Regions from separate parts of the Camelimonas sp. FR25 genome, predicted to be linked through region 3. Evidence: predicted binding sites of a transcription regulator. Region 3 holds the regulator's gene; each other region holds the start of a gene.
The links. The regulator PhoB, encoded in region 3, activates phosphate uptake and scavenging genes when phosphate is short. The targets are predictions, from matches to a motif close to TGTCATNNANCTGTCAT.
Positions count from the first base shown of each region.

Region 1: the regulator PhoB is predicted to act here: its motif matches at 1,739-1,755, upstream of AC6A67_RS10640 (HAD-IIA family hydrolase).
Region 2: the regulator PhoB is predicted to act here: its motif matches at 3,631-3,647, upstream of AC6A67_RS00715 (UDP-2,3-diacylglucosamine diphosphatase).

Region 1 is NZ_JCAWFG010000081.1:1,115-6,172, forward strand. Features, by position in the region: gene phnE (phosphonate ABC transporter, permease protein PhnE) at 1-517, opposite strand, end outside; gene phnD (phosphate/phosphite/phosphonate ABC transporter substrate-binding protein) at 685-1,548, opposite strand; gene AC6A67_RS10640 (HAD-IIA family hydrolase) at 1,887-2,690, shown strand; gene AC6A67_RS10645 (MurR/RpiR family transcriptional regulator) at 2,691-3,557, opposite strand; partial or broken gene AC6A67_RS10650 (metallophosphoesterase) at 3,718-4,263, shown strand; gene AC6A67_RS10655 (hypothetical protein) at 4,357-4,509, shown strand; gene AC6A67_RS10660 (hypothetical protein) at 4,901-5,058, opposite strand, start outside.
Region 2 is NZ_JCAWFG010000008.1:71,031-76,088, reverse strand. Features, by position in the region: gene dgcA (N-acetyl-D-Glu racemase DgcA) at 1-149, shown strand, start outside; gene AC6A67_RS00725 (hypothetical protein) at 334-1,077, shown strand; gene AC6A67_RS00720 (glycosyltransferase family 4 protein) at 1,555-2,736, opposite strand; gene AC6A67_RS00715 (UDP-2,3-diacylglucosamine diphosphatase) at 2,736-3,569, opposite strand; gene AC6A67_RS00710 (SDR family oxidoreductase) at 3,784-4,563, shown strand; gene thiD (bifunctional hydroxymethylpyrimidine kinase/phosphomethylpyrimidine kinase) at 4,603-5,058, shown strand, end outside.
Region 3 is NZ_JCAWFG010000099.1:26,753-31,810, forward strand. Features, by position in the region: gene pstB (phosphate ABC transporter ATP-binding protein PstB) at 1-305, shown strand, start outside; gene phoU (phosphate signaling complex protein PhoU) at 446-1,159, shown strand; gene phoB (phosphate regulon transcriptional regulator PhoB) at 1,406-2,104, shown strand; gene AC6A67_RS14320 (GcrA family cell cycle regulator) at 2,510-3,091, opposite strand; gene AC6A67_RS14325 (aspartate aminotransferase family protein) at 3,963-5,058, shown strand, end outside.

The sequences.
Region 1 (5,058 bases), on a different contig from region 3:
CGCTATTCAGCTTGGCGATGACCCCGAGTGAATGGACGATCATTCCGAGCACGCCCGCAAACGGACCGAGGCCAACAGCCGCAACAAACAGCAGGGCGAACACAATGGTGTCGACGCCGCGGAAGCAATTGATCACCACGCGGACAGGGCCGGACAGCCAGCGCGATGGCGTCATGTTGCGCGAAATGAAGATCGACAGCGGAAACGCCAGGATGGTGGCGGCGACCGTGGCGACCGTGGCGATGGCGACCGTCTCGGCGGCCCGATACCAATAGACATCTAGGTCATTCAGATAAGGGGGCCAGGACTTCGCGGCCCAGTTCGCAAGCCGCGGCAGACCGGCGACAAGCGCAACGGGATCGACTTCGGCCAGCTTCACGCATTGCCAGAACAGCGCGACGACGACGAGCCCCAGAGCGCAGCGCAGCAGGACTGGCGCCGACAGGGCCGAGACCCGCGATTCAACATAGCGCCCAGCCGCGTCTCGCGTCGGCGGGCTCCGTTCAAATTTCCACATGATGTCCCCGCATCGGGCGCCGACAGGCTGAAAGCCTGTTGACCGCACCGACCTGGTGCGCGCGACGCCGTTTCGGCACGCGCACCGTCATTCTGTGCCTCAAGGACGGAGCGGCGACGGCCGCATGACAGCCAAGCCCTGCAGACGCCGCCACTTCACCGTGCGTCTCAGCCCTTGAGCACGCCCAGATCGCGCCCCATCTGTTCCAGCACCGCATAGGGCTCGTGTGTGGTGGAGGCGAAGCCGCTATAAGGGTAGGGCAGCGTCTTGAGCTCTTCAGGCGTCAGCGCATTGAAGGCCGCCTGCAGCGCAGCCGCGGTCTCATCGTCCATGCTCTTGCGCACCACGATGGGCTCGTTGGGCAACGGCGCCGACTGCCACACCACCTTGTTCGCGTCGGCCTTCATCAGACCATTCTTGATCATCGTGTTACGATGGGTGTCCCAGCCGGTCGCCAGATCGACCTGGCCGTTGATGGTGGCCATCTGCGCCGCCGCTGCAGAAGCGCCCTCAGCATAGCGACCGAAATAGGTTTTCGGGTCGATGCCGGCCGAACGGAAGTAATGGGTCGGCACCATCCAGCCCGTGGTCGAGCCGGTATCGAGCATCTGCATCGACATGCCCTTCGCATCCTCGGGGAACTTCTCAAGTTTCAGGTCAGGCCGGGCGACGATGAGGCCATGGTAGGTCGGCTTGCCGTCGATCAGCAGCACGTTGATGACGCGCGTGCCGGAGCTGTTGCGGGCCAGCACGTAGCCCCACGGCCCCAACTGGGCCAGATCAGCCTGCTCGCTGCCAATGGCGACAGATACGCCGGCCCAGTCGTTGGCGACGGTAAGGTGGAGGTTGGCGCCGATACGGTCGCAAACAGAGCGATACAGCGGCTCCCAGACCTTCCTGGTTTCCGTCTGGGTCGGCTGTGAGGGTGCCAGCGCGACCTTGATCGTCTTGCGGCCCGTGGCGTGCACGATGGCGGGGGCGGCGACAATGCCGGCGGCGGCGCCCAGCAGCAGGGTGCGACGGTTCAACATGGAAAGCTCTCCCAGAGCATGGCCGGCCCCGACGTCTGTCGGGCGCAGGGCGCAATTGTCTTGCTGAAGGTTGGGTCTCGCTGAATGTCTTGACGCGGAACGGGCAGGCGCCGCTCCGGCGGCGACGCCCCCTCGCCGTCTCGGACAGACAGTGAGCTGGCGGCGCCGACAGGGGATTTAGCCGCGCTCAATGACGGACAGATGACGCTGAATAAAATTCAAAACAGCATTGGTTTGCGGTTTCGTCCGGTCTAGAGCGCTGGGTGCCCGGGGAGTTTTCGTTCCTGCCGGCAAGGTGAACCACGCGCCGCACAGCGCCATCAAGGAGACCAGACTGCATGGCGCGATCCACCCCAGTCCAGCCGTCAACACCAGATCTGATCGCCGCCACGGCCGCCCGTGCGCAGGCTCTCTTTCGGGAAGCGCGGGTCATCATCCTCGACCTTGACGGCACGCTGATGAGCGGCGGACAGGCCCTGCCCTACGCCAGGGAGACGCTTCAGCAAGCGGGCGACCGCGCTCATCTGCTGAGCAACAACTCATCGGATGACTCAGCGACCCTCGCCGCCGCCATGGGGCAGGCGGGGCTCGACTTTCCCTGCGACCGCATCTGGCTGGCTGGCGTTTCGGCGGTCAGTGAAGTCGCGCGGCGCTGGCCTGGCGCGCGCGTCATGGCGATCGCCAGCATGGCGATCCAGCAGGCGGCCCTACGCGCGGGGCTGACATGTGTGCAGGAAGATGCGGATGTGGTGCTGCTGTGTCGCGCAACGCATTTCAACTACGAAACGCTGACCCGAGCGGCGAACGCCGTGCGTCGGGGCGCTGCGTTTGTTGTCGCCAACCCGGACCTCACCCATCCTGCGCCCCATGGCGACATCACGCCGGAAACCGGCGCCCTTGCAGCGGCTGTCGCGGCCGCGGCGGGCCGCACGCCTGACCTGACGCTGGGCAAACCCGATCCGCACGGGCTGAACCGCCTGCTGCGAACGCTTGGCGCTGAGCCGCATGAAGCCGTGATGATTGGCGACAATCCGCTGACCGACGGACTTGTCGCCGTGAACGCAGGCGTGCCCGGCATCATCCTTTCCGACAGCCTTACGCTCCGTGACCTGCTGGCGCCAGTCGCGTCGGACCGGCCATGATCAGGGGGTGGACGGCGGCAGGCGCTTGGTGGCGATGACATCGTAGGATTGCTGGATGGAATCCAGGGATGACTGCCAGCGCAGCAGCGCCAGCCTGGCGTAAAGCACGTCGAGAACAAACAATTCAGCAATCCGGCTGGACAGCGCCTCCATCCGATACCGCGTTTCCTGCGCTGCGGTGTACAGCGCCACGGCGCAGTACTGCTGCAGGGGGGAGCGGCCAAAATTGGTGATGCAGATCGTGCGGGCGCCTGCCTGCTGGGCCAGACGCGCGGCCTGCAGACTCTCCTGGGTGCGGCCCGAGTGCGAGATGATGACCACGGCGACATCTGGCGACGTGAAGCTGGCGCTGACCGCCATAACGTGAGAATCCGTGACCGCCTTGGTGTCCAGCCCAAGGCGCAGGAACCGGTAAGCCGCGTCCTCCGCGATTGGGGCCGACGTGCCGACGCCATAGAACTCGACCCGCCGCGCGCCATCCAGCAACTGCGCCGCCGCGTCCAGCGCGTCAACGGACAGCACCTTCGCCGTATCCTCAATGGCGACCGCATGGCTGGCCGTGAACTTTGCGATCACATCGGCTGTCGAGTCGCCAGGGGTGATAGCCTCGTGCAGCAGCGCCCGCGACGTGGCGATCTCCTTGACGATGGCGATCTTGATCTCAGTGAAGCCGCGCCCGCCGATCTGCTGGCACAAGCCGACCACCGAGCCCTCACTGGCGGCGGTGGCGTGGGCCAGCTCGCTCACCGACATGTTCGCCACGAGTTCGGGGTTCTCCACGATGTACGCGGCGATGCGCCGCGCGGTGGGCGGTAGATCCTGCAAGCGCGCCTTGAGCTGGGCGAGTGGGTTTTCGGGAGATGACATCAGGCACTCAGCGTGAGGGAGGCGACGATACGGACACGGACAGCGCAACGGGCGTTGCGCGAGGGGCTGCTCATGCGCCTGTCGCAAACACGACAAGGAGCGTCGCTATAAGGCGGGCTCCACGGCGCTGCGCCGAAGCGGCGCGGGACAGGCGAGCTTCATGAACATTCTCCATCTTACCGACTTTCATGTGACGCGACCAGGACAGCACGACCAGAGCGACGCGTCACATGGTGTATGGCGACAGGCGCTCGCGCAGGTGGCGGGGCCATGGCCCGCAGGCGCCGCGCCAGACTTGTTGGTGATCACGGGCGACATAGCAGACGCAGGCGATCCGGCGGCCTATCAACTGGTGGCCGAAGAACTGGAGAGGCTTGGTTTGCCCTATGTCGTGGTCCCCGGGAACCACGACAGGCGTGCGCCATTTCGGGCGGCTTTTCGCGAGGCGGCTGAATCGGTTGGCGCCCATGTCGCCTGCGCGGCCACGTTTAATGGCCCCTGCGGGCCGTTGCGCATACTGGCGCTCGACACGCTTGTGGAGGGCGCATCCCATGGCGCGCTGTGCGACGATCAATTGGCGTGGCTGGAGCGTGAACTGCAGATTGGCGGTGACGCCCCTGCCCTGCTGCTGCTGCATCACCCGCCGTTCATGACGGGCGCGCCAGCCCTCGACGCGATACGTCTGCGCGATGGCGCGGCCATGCTGGAGCAGCTGATCCGCACGAACGGCAACGTGGTCGGCGTGCTTTGCGGACACGTTCATCGCATCATTCATCGCACGTACGCTGGCGTAGCCTGCATGACTGCTCCATCGCCCGCATGGAACTTTGAGCTGGATTTCGCCGCGCCGCGCCGGCTGCGGGCCATCCCGCCGTCGCGCGTGCTGTTGATGCACCGGTTTGACGGCAAGTCGCTCGCCAGCTTCACACTCGAGCACGCCGCACTGACGTGACCCAACGCCAGATTTACCCACCCGCGCGCGCGCGAGCGAGCGAGCATGGGATTGCCGCGCAAGCCTGCGAATGCAAACTGATGCGGCTGCAACGGGGGTGCATGCAGGCGACGAGGGCTTCAAGTCCGCGAGAGCAAGCGACGAAACGTGGCTCCAGCGTTGGTCAGGGCTACACAGGGTCACGCGCATGGCCTGCCGCCCATCATGGACTGCGCCACTTTTCACGCTGGCGAGGTCCTACGTGTCCCACGCACCGCCTTCGGTGCGCCGCATCAGGCCCGGCCAACCATTCGTTCACCGACCGTTCGACATCGTAGTGACGCGTGGACGTTCGAACACACGTCCAGGTTTGATCAGACCAAGCCACATCGCTTGGTGGGACCTGTGATCATCAGGAAGCAAGGCGAGTGACCGCAGCTAAACCTGCGCAAACACGCGCCGTCATTGCATCGCCCCCGTTGCTCAGCGTCATCACTCCGCAACCATACGCTGGAAAGACCTGGGACGGTGATCCATGGATCAGCGCATGACGCCCGTACGGTCGCATCC
Region 2 (5,058 bases), on a different contig from region 3:
CGCTGGCCATGGCCCCGGCGATGCTGCTGACGCCGCGCGCCCGCTTCGTCGATCTCGACGGCCCGCTGCTGCTCGCCGCCGATCGCCAGCCCGGCCTGCGCTATGACGGCGCCGTGGTGTGGCCGCCGGAACGGGCGCTGTGGGGGTGACGGGCGAGGCTACGCCTGACGACGCCCTCCCTGCCTTTGGGTAAGGCAAAACCTATACACATCCACGGTTTCAGGCGTAATGTTAACCAGTTATTAGCCATCTCGCCGCACTGTTGGCGTGGCGGTTCCGGCGTGAATGTGGCGCTGACGACTGGCCCTGAGCGCGTAACGGACGGGATGTTCCATGAAGCTTTCCGACATCGCCACATCGATGCAGTTGGCGGATGAGGACTATCTGCCGATCTGGACCGCCCTGATGGAGACATCGCGCGGCCGCCGCTTCCTCAGCGAGTTCGCCCGGCGCACCCGCGCCGCCGAACCCCGCACCCTGCTCGACTCGATCACCAAGCTGGAGAATGCGCTGGTCGTGGCGCGCACGGCCGCCGACGCGGCGGCGGCGCCCAGCCCTGAGCCCAGCCCTGCGCCCGCAGCGCACAACGACAGCCGCCTCGCCGAGGCTGTGGCCGGGGCGCTGCCCGAGCTGGCCTACGCCGGACGCATCAACGCCGGCGCCCTCAATGATCTCGCCCTGGCGGCGGAGGCCATGAACAACGCCCTCGTCAGCGTGCGCCAGCTCACCCTGCGCCTGCACCCGCGCGAGAGCGAGCCAGCCCGCCGCGCCTGTGACACGCTCGACGCCCAGATCGGCGACATTAGCGAAATCGTCGCCGCCCAACGCATAGCCCTCAGCCATGCCGACGCCGCCTTCAGCCGATTGAGCAAGGCTACGGGCCTCGACGCGGCGCAAGGCCAGGAGCAGGCGGCGCCGGAAGCCGCGTACACGGCGCCAGAACCCGCGTCGCATCCGCTCACCGTCGCAGCGGCGCAAGGTAATGGTATCGGCAATGGCAATGGCCCTGCGGTTCAGCAATTGATTCAGGAGATCGCTGCAAGGTTGCTGCACAAGCAGCAAAACGGCGCCGACTGAGCCGGGATAAGGCGCCATGCCCCTGGTTGTGAGATTGATTCAGGCGCCGCAGCGACAGGCCTGATCCTCCAAGATTTTTGGCGGTCGCCGTTAAGTGGGGCCCGTGACGCCGCCGGCGAAAGCCTGCCGCCGCCGGGGCGCAGTGATGTGCCACGCGCATATGCGCATATGCGCAGATGCGACGGTGATTCCGGGGATAGCCGCAAGCCGCTGACATAAGGCCCGTTTTTGCCTGCGAGGCGTGTTGTCTGGCGAAGTCTCCAGTTAGGCCAGGTAGTTGCGCCCTGGGCGCGTCTCCAGGGCTTGTAGCCTGTCACCGTCGCCGCGCCAGACCCCGACGCAAGCCCACACGTCACAGCACAGCGGGCGCAACGGCACACCGCGCCTGCGAAATTGAGTCCGCCTCGCTGCGTAAGAGGCTAACAATTAACGACAATTAACCATGTCGGCCACCACGCTGCGCCGCGCGCGGCGGGCTCAGCTGGCGTCGGAAAGATGTTGTGTATGCGATTCCGCCAGCGCGTGCGCCTCGATGATATTATTGAAGAATTGCCCGGCGCTGGCCCGCCAGGTGAAGCGGGCGCCATGGCTGCGGCAATGCGCGGGATCAATCTGCAGGGCGCGGCGGATGGCGGCGCCGAGGTCTTGGTCAAGCGCCCCTGCGGCGGAGCCCTCCAGAACGTCAGATGGCCCCGGCGACGGATAGGCCGCCACCGGCAGACCTGACGCCAGCGCCTCCAGCAACACGATGCCGAAGGTGTCCGTCAGGCTGGGGAACACGAAGACGTCGCAGGCGGCGTAGATGGCGGCCAGATCGGCCCCGGACCGCACGCCGGTAAACACCGCCTGCGGATAGGCCTGCTGCAACGCCGCCCGCGCCGGCCCATCGCCGACAATGACCTTGGTTCCGGGCGTGTCGAGGCTCAGGAACGCCGGCAAATTTTTCTCGACCGCCACCCGTCCGACGTAGAGCAGCAGCGGCTGCGGCAGATGCGCGACGCCAGCCAGCGCCCGCGCCGCCGCCCGCCCCTGCGGATGCGGCTGGAACACGGCGCCATCGACGCCGCGCGACCAGCGCAGCACGCTCTGGAAGCCGCGCTCGCCCAGCTCATCGGCCAGGTTGGCGGTGCTGACCATCACCCCGGCCCCGGCGTTGTGGAAGCGCCGCAACACCGCATAGCTCAGGGCCTGGGGTACTGGCAGGCGCGCCGCCAGATATTCCGGAAACCGGGTGTGATAGGAGGTGGTGAACGGCCGCTGCTGGGCGAGACACAGGGCCCGCGTCGCCCAGCCAATCGGTCCTTCGGTGGCGATGTGCACATAATGCGGCTGCCAGGCGGCGAACAGATTGGCCAGGGCGCGACGCCCGGGCATGGCGAGACGAATTTCCGGATAGCCAGGCATGGGCGCCGAGCGGAACTGGTTCGGCGCAATGATCTGCACCTCAAAGCCGCACGCCGCCGCATGGTCCAGCATGTTCTCCAGCGAGCGCACCACGCCATTGACCTGGGGTCGCCAGGCGTCGGTGGCGATCACCAGCCGGTAAGGCTGAGCGGCGTTCGCCGCAGGCAGGCGCACGCCCCGCCCTTCTGGCGCAGCGCTGGCGGCGATAGCCGCTGGCGACAACGCCCGTTCCACGGCGACGTCAGACGTCTGCATCACGCCGCCTGCCGCGTAGCGGCGGGGGGCGTGGTCGCCAGCTCGGCGGCGCGTTGCTCGCGGGCCCTGACCTCATCGACCCAGCGCAGCAACTCGTAGCGGCCGTCATAATGCTCGACCAAAGCGGTGCAGCTCTCGACCCAGTCGCCCGTATTCATGTAGCGCACGCCGAAACGGTCGTGCATGGCGGCGTGGTGGATGTGGCCGCAGATCACCCCGTCGACCTCGTGCCGCCGCGCTTCCGAGGCCAGCAATTCCTCAAAGCTGCCGATGAAGTTCACCGCATCCTTGACCTTGAGCTTGGCCCAGGCCGACAGCGACCAATAGGTCAGCCCCAGCTTGCGGCGGATGACATTGACCCAGGTGTTGGCGGCCAGGGCCGTGGCGTAGGCGCCATCGCCGAGGAACGCCAGCCAGCGCGCGTGGCGCATGACGATGTCGAACTGGTCGCCATGGATCACCAGCATGCGGCCGCCATCCGCCGATTCGTGCACCACCCTGTCGACGATTTCGATGTCGCCGAAATTGCTGCCCACGTAATCGCGCAGAAACTCGTCGTGGTTGCCCGGCACATAGATCAGCCGCGCGCCCTTGCGCACCTTGCGCAGCAGTTTCTGCACCACGTCATTGTGCTGCTGCGGCCAGTACCAGCCAGAGCGCAGGCGCCAGCCGTCAATCATGTCGCCCACCAGATAGATGGTGTCGGCGTCGTAGTGGCGCAGGAAATCCAGCAGCATGCCAGCCTGGCAGCCGCGTGTGCCGAGATGGGCGTCGGAGATGAACATGGCGCGCACGCGAATGACGTCCGCCGGGGGCTTTGCGGGTTGGGTCATGGGCGCGACGCGCCTCCTGTCGCAGACAATCCGGTCATGCCGTCATGTGTGACAGTGTGCGGTGTCAGGCGGATGACAGCGCCCTTCCCGCCATGGCGGGCGCGCCTGCGCGGCGACAGCATCGCCTGGCCAGCGATTTGAACTGGCGTCGCAGGTGGGAATGTGGCGCACTGACGGGGGCGCGCCGTCAACCAGCGCTAAAGGGAGCACGCACATGGATCTGGGAATTTCAGGCCGCAAGGCCATCGTCTGCGCATCCAGTCGCGGCCTTGGCCGCGCCTGCGCCATGGCGCTGGCCGAAGCTGGCTGCGACGTCATCGTCAATGGCCGCGATGCGGCGGCGGTGGAGGCCACGACCGCGGCGATCAACGCCCTTGGGGCTGGCCGCGCCGTGGCGGTGATCGCCGATGTGGGCAGTCATGAAGGCCAGCAATTGCTGCTCGCCGCCTGCCCGGACGCGGACATCCTCGTCAATAATAACGCCGGCCCGCCGCCCGCCGATTACACGGCCCTGTCGCGCGAGGCGATCCTGCGCGGCGTGTCGCAGAACATGGTGACGCCGATCGAGCTGGTGCAGGCGCTGGCCCCCGGCATGGCGGCGCGCGGCTTTGGCCGCATCGTCAACATTACCTCCGCCTCGGTGCTGACGCCGCTCGAAGGGCTCGACCTGTCCTCCGGCGCCCGGGCTGGCCTCACCGCATTTCTGGCCGGCGTGGCGCGCCAGCTGGCGCCAAAGGGCGTCACCATCAACCACATTCTGCCCGGCGCCTTCGCCACCGACCGGCTGACGTCGATCATGCGTGGCGCGGCTGAAGCTGCGGGCCATGACCCGGACGCCCTCGCCCGCCAGCGCGCCGCCGCCATTCCCGTTGGACGCTTTGGCGATCCTGACGAGTTCGGCAAGCTTTGCGCCTTCCTTTGCAGCGCCCACGCGGGTTACATCACCGGCCAGAACTTTCTCATCGACGGCGGCGCCTTCCGGGCCGCGTTCTGAGCCAGGGCCGGGCCCTGCGCACTGTCCAGGGAGCATGACTTGACCGCCATCGCCGTAACCATTGCGGGCTCTGATTCAGGCGGGGGCGCCGGCATCCAGGCCGACCTCAAGACCTTCTCGGCGCTGGGCGTCTTCGGCGCCAGCGTCATCACCGCCCTCACCGCCCAGAACACCCTCGGGGTGCAGGGGGTGTGCGACGTGCCGGCGGACTTCGTCGGGGCGCAGATCGATTCGGTGTTCGGTGATCTCAAGGTCAACGCCATCAAGATCGGCATGCTCTCCCAGGCTGACACCATCCGCGCCGTCGCGGCGGGCCTGCGCCGCCATGCGCCGCTGCCGCTGGTGATCGATCCGGTGATGGTGGCGACCAGCGGCGACCGGCTGATCAATGAGGACGCCATCCAGACGCTGCGGGCCGAGCTGCTGCCTCTGGCGACGCTGGTGACGCCCAATATGCCGGAAGCCGCCGCGCTGCTCGGCGAAGAAGTCGCCCAT
Region 3 (5,058 bases):
GCCAGCAGCAGCGCCTGTGCATCGCGCGCACGGTCGCGGTGAAGCCCGAAGTGATCCTGCTCGATGAGCCGTGCTCGGCGCTCGACCCGATCTCGACCGCCAAGATCGAAGAGCTGATCGATGAGCTGAAGGCCGAATACACCATCGCCATCGTCACGCATAACATGCAGCAGGCGGCGCGCTGCTCCGAGTACACCGCCTTCATGTATCTGGGCGAGCTGATCGAGTTCGACGAGACGTCGCGGATTTTCACCACGCCGTCTGATCAGCGCACCCAGGACTACATCACCGGCCGCTTCGGCTGAGCCGCGGCGGGCGTAGCCCGCCAGTCCTGAACCCATTTGCCGCGTCAGGCGTCGTCGCCTGGCGCCGTTCCACAAATGCGCCGCAGCAGTCGGGCGCCATGGCGCCTCAGGCGCCGCCGCTCCGCAGGGGAGTACAGAGCATGGCCGAGCACATTGTTTCCGCCTATGACGCCGAACTGGCGGCGCTGCGCGGTCGCGTGGTGGAGATGGGCGGCATCGCCGAGAAGATGCTGGACGACGCGACCCGCGCTCTGGTGCGCCGCGACGCCGAGCTTGCCCAGTCGGTGATCAACACCGACAGCCGCCTCGACACGCTGCAGCGCGAGATCGAGGAGCACGCCATTCTCACCATCGCCCGCCGCCAGCCGATGGCGGTGGACCTGCGCGAGATCATCTCGGCCATTCGCGTCGCCGGCGACGTCGAGCGCATCGGCGATCTGGCCAAGAATATCGCCAAGCGCGCCGTGGCCATCAGCGGCCAGATGCAGCCCGCCCGCATCGTCGTGGGCGTCGAGCATATGAGCGATCTGGTGCAGGAGCAGCTCAAGGACGTGCTCGACGGCTTCATCCAGCAGGACGTTAACGCCGCCATCGACGTGTGGAAGCGCGACGGCGAGATCGACGCCCTGTACACGTCGCTGTTCCGTGAGCTGCTGACTTATATGATGGAAGACCCGCGCAATATCGGCTTCTGCACCCATCTGCTGTTCTGCGCCAAGAATATCGAGCGTATCGGCGACCACACCACCAATATCGCCGAGACCATCTATTATCTGGTCACCGGCAATCCGCTGGTCTCCGAGCGCCCGAAGAAGGATTCGAGCAGCATGGAGCCGCTCGGCGACGGCGCCTGACGCTGGCGCGCCACTGTACTGCCTGGGCGCGGCGCTGAGCCGGCCAGGCTGAAGACTGTTTGTGTTGACTGGCATGAATGGCCGCGCGGGCTTCGCGTGGGCAGGGAGCCTGCGTCCTGCGCAGGCGGCCCGAGGATGATCGCGACGGCGCGGCGCCCGACCTGAACGGCGGCGCAGCCGGGGCGGCCGCTGGCGCAGAGGCGCCGCAGCAGGCGCCGGGAGCGGGTCGCGCGCGAGGAGTACACGATGGCTACACGCATTCTGATCGTTGAGGATGAGGAATCCCTGGCGCTCCTGCTCCGCTACAACCTTGAGGCCGAGGGCTATGAGGTCGACAGCGTCGCCCGGGGCGATGAGGCCGAAGTGCGGCTGCAGGAGGCCCCGCCGGACCTGGCCCTGCTCGACTGGATGCTGCCTGGCCTGTCGGGCATCGAGCTGTGCCGCCGCCTGCGCCAGCGCGAGGAAACCGCCCGCCTGCCGGTGATCATGCTGACGGCGCGCGGCGAAGAGGCCGAGCGCATTCGTGGCCTCGCCACCGGCGCCGATGATTATGTGGTCAAGCCATTCTCGGTGCCGGAGCTGCTGGCCCGTGTCCGCGCCCTGTTGCGCCGCGCCAAGCCCGGCCATGTCGCTTCAATGCTTAGCGCCGGCGACATCGAGCTGGATCGCGAAACCCGACGGGTGCGCCGGGCTGATCGCGAGTTGCACCTCGGCCCGACCGAATTCAAGTTGCTGGAATTTCTGATGCAGAGCCCCGGCCGGGTGTTCACCCGCGAGCAATTGCTCGACAGCGTCTGGGGCCGGGACGTCTATATCGACGAACGCACCGTCGACGTGCATGTCGGCCGCCTGCGCAAGGCGATCAATCGCGCCCGCCAGCCCGACCCGATCCGCACCGTGCGCGGCTCCGGCTATTCCTTTGACGAGACGTTTGCCCGCGCCTGAATGGCTTGCGTCCGGGCCTGAGGCGTTTGCGCCCGGGCCTGTAGGGTTGGGGCCCGCGCCTGCGGCGGTCGCCAACCGGGACAGGGCAGGCCGCGCGGTCGTGCGCCTGCGCGCCGCCATCGTGCGCTGCGACGTCGTGCGGGACGGCAATGCCGATTGGGCATGGTGAGGGCTGTCCAGGGCAAAGTCTGATCAACCGCGTCAGCCAGCTACAGAGCTGCTGTTTTCCGCGCGCCGCCCGTTGCGCCATGGGCGCCCGCGTGACGCCGCCGCGGGCAAATCGCCCTTTTCCAGATTGCGCTCCCCCCTCACGCCTGGCCCAAACAAAAACCCGCCTCGCGGCGGGTTCATGAAGAGCGTGTTTGCAGCTACATCGCGCAGCGCGCGGGGGCCGTCTGCCTCAGCTCAGTTGCTGCGACGGTCGCGCCGCCGCTCCGGCGGCTGGTAGGCGATGCGGCTGTGGAAGTTGCAATAGGGGATGCCTGGCGTCGTGCGGTTGCCGCAGAAGCAGAAATCCGCCGTCGTCGGGTCGCCCATCGGCCAGCGGCACATGTTCTCGCGCAGCTCCATGATGGTGACGCGCTGGGACTCCGGGGCGGCCATGGCGCTGGCCCCGCCTGGGGTCTGGGTGACAGCGGCGGCGGCTGGCGCTGCGGCCGGGGCCTCGGATGCCAGCGACACCGTGTTCAGCACGGTCGTGCTCTGCACCACTTGAATGGCGGCGACTGCCGCGCCGGCCCGCGCGCCCACGGCGGCGACGGTCCGCGTGGCGGTGGCCACGGTCACGGTCTTGCGCTGCTTCTGGGCGCCAGAGGCGTTGGATTTGGCGCGGCCCGACAGGCCGAGCCGGTGCACCTTGCCGATAACGGCGTTACGGGTCACTCCGCCCATCGCCGTGGCGATCTGGCTGGCGCTGAGCCCTTCGGCCCAAAGCTTTTTCAGCAGTTCGACGCGTTCGTCGCTCCAGCCGCTTCCAGCCTCGCTCATACGTTCCTCCGCACCATAATCGCACTTGCAGAAAATTTGCGTAAACGCGCCGAATAAATCCAGCTACGCAAAACTTCACTCCGCCCCACAGGCGGCGCCACGAGATATCGTGGGATACTGTCCCGACCATACAAGATGGCGCCAACGGCCTACAACCACGCGCAGACCGTCCTGACCGTTTTCCCCAGGAACATGCTGAAAACGAGTCCGTGATCACGCTTTTTCAAGGATTTATCTGGCGTGGACCCGCCGGACGTGGAGACAGGGCGGGATAACACAGCAATCTGGCGGCGGCCATCACTACCTGTGCTTGAAGGGCCCCGGGGCCTGTCGCCGTCATGTGCGCGTCACGTCGCCAGGGTGTCCTTCCGGCAGCCGTGGCGCAGGTCGGGCCGGGCTGATGCATATGGGCGCTGTGCGCCTGGTGACGCAGGGGCAGGGCGATGGCGGCGCGGCGGTCAGAGGTTCTGTCGCCTGCGCCGCCGCAGGCACGCGTCAGCATGGGTTATGGCGTTGCGGGAATAAGGACTGGTCAGAATTGATCAAATACTGGGCGCTGCGCTGCGCCGAGGCGCCTGCGGTTGTAGCGGTCCACTGATTGACAGATTCCGTGCGCACCTTAAAATACCGCAAGTGCCGCCCTCGACAGGGCGGCACTTTGATTTTCATGGGCGCACAGGCTGCTGGTCGGCGTCCGTCTGCACAGGGCGACTGTTGCGCTATGGCTGCGACAGGGCGCTATTTTGCTGTTTTTGCATCGCCTGGCGCAAGGCCTTTTTGGGTGGCGACAGGGGGTGCGCTCACGCGGCGCCATCGTCGGCATGGACAATGTGGATGTCCGGGCAGGCGCCGCCATCAGGGAGTGCGGTTCGTGACGTCGCCGCTTTTGCCAACTTTTGCGCGTGTAGACCTTCAGTTCGAACGGGGCCAGGGTGTCTGGCTGACGGCGCGCGACGGCGAGCGATATCTCGACTTCGGCTCCGGCATCGCCGTCAATTCGGTCGGCCACGCCCATCCGCATCTGGTGGAGGCGCTGACCGCCCAGGCGCAGAAGCTGTGGCACACCTCCAATCTGTTCCGGATTCCGGAAGGTGAGCGGCTGGCGCAGCGGCTGGTCGACAACAGCTTCGCCGATCAGGTGTTCTACACCAATTCGGGCGCCGAGGCGCTGGAGTGCGCCATCAAGATGGCCCGCAAGTTCCATGCGGTGAACGGCCAGCCTGAGCGCTTCCATATCATCACCTTCGAGGGCGCCTTCCATGGCCGCACCCTCGCCACCATCGCCGCTGGCGGCCAGGCCAAATATCTTGAGGGCTTTGGCCCCAAGGTCGAAGGCTTTGACCAGGTGCATGTCGATGATGAGGAGGGGCTGAAGGCGGCGATCGGCCCGCAGACGGCGGCGATCCTGATCGAGCCGGTGCAGGGCGAGGGCGGGGTGCGCGTTGTGCCGCCAGCCAAACTCCGGCAGTTGCGCGAATTGTGCGACGCCCACGGCCTGCTGCTGATTTTCGATGAGGTGCAGACCGGCGTCGGCCGCACCGGCAAGCTGTTCGCCCATGAGTGGTCGGGCGTCACGCCAGATATCATGGCGATCGCCAAGGGCATCGGCGGCGGCTTTCCGCTGGGCGCCTGCCTGTCGACGCTCGAGGCCGGCAAGGGCATGACGCCTGGCACCCACGGCACAACCTTCGGCGGCAATCCGCTGGCGGTGGCGGTGGGCAACGCCGTGCTCGACATCGTGCTGGCGCCTGGCTTCCTCGACCATGTCAACCGCATCAGCCTGTTGCTGCGTCAGCGCCTCGCCGAACTGCGCGACCGCTTCCCGCACATCATCCAGGAGGTGCGCGGCGAGGGGCTGCTGCTCGGCCTGAAGCTGAACGTGCCGAATACGGCGTTCTCCGCCGCGGCGCTGCAGCACCAGCTCATCCTGGTCGGCGCTGGCGACAACACCGTGCGCCTGCTGCCGC